Regions from separate parts of the Cellulomonas sp. JZ18 genome, predicted to be linked through region 1. Evidence: predicted binding sites of a transcription regulator. Region 1 holds the regulator's gene; the other holds the start of a gene.
What was found. Region 1 encodes HrcA, which represses chaperone genes, less so after heat shock. Its sites were predicted from a motif close to TTNGCACTCGNNNNNNNCGAGTGCNAA; they were not measured.
Positions count from the first base shown of each region.

Region 2: the regulator HrcA is predicted to act here: its motif matches at 1,179-1,205, upstream of groES (co-chaperone GroES).

Region 1 covers NZ_CP045245.1:1,524,929-1,527,126, reverse strand. Annotated here, with positions in the region: gene dnaJ (molecular chaperone DnaJ) at 1-833, opposite strand, end outside; gene hrcA (heat-inducible transcriptional repressor HrcA) at 883-1,902, opposite strand; gene GC089_RS06930 (DUF3097 domain-containing protein) at 2,176-2,198, shown strand, end outside.
Region 2 covers NZ_CP045245.1:1,042,985-1,045,182, reverse strand. Annotated here, with positions in the region: gene GC089_RS04900 (WhiB family transcriptional regulator) at 223-519, shown strand; gene groES (co-chaperone GroES) at 740-1,033, opposite strand; gene GC089_RS04890 (class I SAM-dependent methyltransferase) at 1,285-2,198, shown strand, end outside.

The DNA.
Region 1 (2,198 bases):
GTGCCGAGCGCGGCCGCCGTCATCGGCACCTGGAGCGTCGCGTGCAGGTCGTCGCCCTTGCGCACGAACGTGTCGTGCCGCCGCTCGCGGATCTCGAGGTACACGTCGCCGGCGGGACCGCCCGCGGGACCGACCTCGCCCTGGCCCGTGAGCTTGATGCGCGTCCCGGTGTCGACGCCCGCCGGGATGTCGACCGACAGCGTCCGCCGCGAGCGCACCCGCCCCTCGCCGGCGCACTCGGTGCAGGGCTCGGGGATGACCGTGCCGAACCCGTGGCACGCGGCGCACGGCTGGGTCGTCATGACCTGCCCGAGGAAGGAGCGGGCGACGCGCTGCACCGAGCCGCGGCCGCCGCAGACCTCGCAGGTGCGCGGGGAGGTGCCGGGGCGGCAGCACGTGCCGCCGCAGGTGGGGCACAGCACCGCGGTGTCCACCTGGACCTCGCGGTGCGCGCCGAACGTCGTCTCGGCGAGGTCGACGTCGAGGCGCACGAGGGCGTCCTGCCCGCGGCGCGCACGCGGCATGGGCCCGCGCGGCGCCCCGGCGCCGGCGGCCGCGCCGAAGAACGTCTCGAAGATGTCCTGGAAGCCGAAGCCGCCGCCCATGCCGCCGCCGGGCGAGGCCGGGTCGGCACCCATGTCGTAGGCACGGCGCTTGTCGGGGTTGCCGAGCACGTCGTACGCGCGCGAGACGTCCTTGAACCGCTCCTCGGCCGCAGGGTCGGAGCCCGCGACGTCGGGGTGCAGCTCGCGGGCGAGCTTGCGGTACGCCTTCTTGATCTGCTCGGGGCTGGCGTCGCGGGCGACGCCGAGGATCTCGTAGTAGTCCGTCACGAGGGGTGCTGCTCGCTTCCTGCTCGTCGCCGAGCCGTCGGGCTGCCGGTCAGCCGGCGAGGATGCGCGTGAGGTAGCGGGCCACGGCCCGCACCGCCGACATCGTCCCGGGGTAGTCCATCCGCAGCGGCCCGACCGACCCGAGCACGGCCACGCCGCCCTCCGCGCCGTAGCCGCTCGTCACGATGCTGGTCTCCGCGAGGCCCTCGTGCTGGGTCTCGCGGCCGATGCGCACGGCCACGCCGGCGCTGTCCTCCGCCATCTCGGACAGCAGGCGCAGGAGCACCACCTGCTCCTCGAGGGCCTCGAGGACCGGGCCGATGGTGTGCGGGAAGTCGGCCCCCGCGGTGCGCGCCAGGTGCGAGGCCCCGGCCACGACGACGCGCTCCTCCCGCTCCTGCGCGAGCGTCTCGGCGACCGCCGCGACGACGGCGCGGGCGAGGGTGGCACCGTCGGCCGCGAACTCGGTGGGGAGCGCCTCGAGCGCCTGGTCGAGCTCGGCGAGGCGCAGGCCCGCCGCGGCGACGTTGAGGCGGACGCGCAGGCGCGCCACTGTGACCTCGTCGAGGTCCTCCGGCAGCTCGAGCGTGCGCTGCTCGACGCGCCCGGTGGTCGTGATGATGACGACGAGCAGGTGCCGCGCGCCGACGGGCACGAGCTCGACGTGCCGCAGCGCGGAACGCCGCAGCGACGGGTACTGCACGACCGCGACCTGCTGGGTCAGCTGCGCGAGCAGCCGCACCGCGCGGTCGATGACGTCGTCGAGGTCGACGGCCTGCTCGAGCAGCGTGCCGATCGCGCGCTTCTCGGCGGCCGAGAGCGGCTTGACGCCCGACAACCGGTCCACGAACACCCGGTACCCGAGGTCGGTCGGCACGCGACCGGCCGACGTGTGCGGCTGCACGATGAGCCCGGCGTCCTCCAGCGCGGCCATGTCGTTGCGGATCGTCGCGGGCGAGACCCCGAGGGCGTGCCGCTCGGTGAGCGCGCGTGACCCGACGGGCTCGCGCGTGGCGACGTAGTCCTCGACGATCGCGCGGAGCACGTCCAGCCGGCGGTCCTCGCTCATGGTCCCTCCTCCCGTGCGTCTCGGGCGGCCCCGTGCCGGCGGCCGTCGCGGCGGCGACGGCTGCCCGCCGCGGGGAGCGGTGCCGCGCCCCGCGGTGCGGGCGCCGCGCCGGTAGCACTCCCCTGCCGCGAGTGCCAATTCTACGCCGAGCCACGGACAGGCGGCACGGCGCCACCGTGACGGCCGCGTCACGGTGGCACCCCGCCCGCGCGCTCCCCGCGACGCGCGGGTCCGCTGCGTGCCGGTCGAGGGACCGGCGGCTACCGTGCCGCCGTGAGCCACGACCGCTACGGCCC
Region 2 (2,198 bases), 480 kb from region 1:
CCAGGACGGACGTCATGGTCACGGTCCCACGGGCCTCCTGACCGTCCGTCCAGATCGTTGCAGGCGATCGATTCAGAAGAGGGTCTTGAACAACTTCTGGCGCGGTTGTACGGTTGCGGCACATCGCAGGAACGCGCCACGGGGACCACGGTCCCGAGGCGCGGCCCCCGCAGCTTCCGTCCGGGTGTCACCCGCCGGACGACGTCGTACGAGGAGGAGCACATGGCCGAGATCTCGCGTCTGCCCGGACCGGTGATGGACCTGTGGGAGTGGCAGTTCGAGGGAGCCTGCCGCGACGCCGACCAGGACCTCTTCTTCCACCCGGAGGGCGAGCGCGGCTCGGCCCGTCGCCGTCGTGCGGAGGCCGCCAAGGCCATCTGCGCCACGTGCCCCGTGATCAACGAGTGCCGCGAGCAGTCGCTCGCCGTGCGCGAGCCCTACGGCGTGTGGGGCGGCCTGTCCGAGGACGAGCGTGCCGCCGTCCTGGCCGAGCGCGCCGGCCGCCGCGTCACCGCCTGACCCCGAGCCCGACCGCCCCGGAGCGGGGGCCGCTCGACGACGAGCGGCGCCAGCTCCGGGGCGGTCGTGCGTCCGCTCCCGGTCGCGCGTCCCGTGGGGGGACGAGCCGGCCGGGCGCGGGCACGGACCGGCGCACCCGCCCCGCACGCACGAGAGCCCCCTCCCGACCGGGAGGGGCTCTCGTGGTCACCGGGCTGCGCCCGGCCGGTGCGTCGCTGCGTCAGGCGACGACCGCGAGCACGTCGCGCGCGGAGAGGATGAGGTACTCCTCGCCGGCGTACTTCACCTCGGTGCCGCCGTACTTGGAGTAGATGACCTTGTCGCCGACCGCGACGTCGAGCGGGACGCGGTTGCCCTTGTCGTCGATGCGGCCCGGGCCCACCGCGAGGACCTCGCCCTCCTGCGGCTTCTCCTTGGCGCTGTCCGGGATCACGAGACCCGACGCCGTGGTCGTCTCGGCCTCGAGGGCCTTGACGACGATGCGGTCCTCGAGCGGCTTGATGGAGACCGACACAGCGGACCTCCCCTTCGCATGAGTTGTTCTTCAGCGGAAAATGTCTGCGCCGCACCGTCGGGCCGCCGTCGTCGCGGGTGCCGGGACCACTGGCGCGGTTGGCACACTCACCAGGAGAGTGCCAGTTCCTCACTCTAGGAACGCGTTAGCACTCGGTCAACCGGAGTGCCAGCGCGTCGCGTGCGCCGGGCGCGCGCCGCACCCCGGCCGCGACGACGCCCCAGGACCGTGGGCGTGGCAGGCTGGGCGCCGTGGACCACGCCGGGCTGGCCAAGCTGCTGCACCCCGAGGGGTGGGCGCTGCTGCAGGCGCTGCCGCCCTACGACGAGCGCCTGGCGCTGCCGCTCGCCGAACGGCTCCAGCGCGAGGGGCTCGACCCCGGTCTCGTCGCGGCCGCGCTCACGCAGTCTCGCCTGCGCGCGAAGGCACGGACCAAGCTCGGCGACTTCGCCGACGGCATGCTGTTCACGCCCGCCGGGCTCGAGCAGGCCACGCGCCTCGAGGTCGCGGCGCACCACGCCCGGCGGTTCCGTGACGCGGGCTGCACCCACGTCGCAGACCTGACCTGCGGTCTGGGCGCCGACGCGCTGGCGCTGGCCGGGGTGGGCCTGCGGGTCCTCGCGACGGACGTCGACGAGACCACGGCCGCGCTCGCCACCGTGAACCTGCGGGCCTTCCCCGAGGTCGAGGTCCGGCACGGCGACGGCCTCGCGCTCGACCTCGCGGCGGAGGGCGTCGACGGGGTCTGGGCGGACCCGGCGCGCCGCACCGGGACCGGCCGGCGCGTGTTCGACCCGCAGGCGTACGCCCCGCCCCTCGACGCGGTGCTCGCGGCACGCGCGAGCGTCCCCGCGCTCGGCCTCAAGCTCGGCCCCGGCATCGCGCACCGCGACCTGCCCGTCGACGCGGAGGCGCAGTGGGTCTCGGTCGACGGCGACGTCGTCGAGGTCGGCCTGTGGTTCGGTCCGCTGGCCCCTGACGGCCCGGGGCGGACCGCGCTCGTGCTGCGGGGCGGGCACGCGCACACGCTGCGCGCCGACCCCGACGGCGAGGACGCCGCTCCCCCGGTCGGCCCGGTCGGCGCCTACCTGTACGAGCCCGACGGCGCGGTCATCCGCGCCGGGCTGGTCGGCACGGTCGCCCAGCGCGTGCGCGGTCGGCTCGT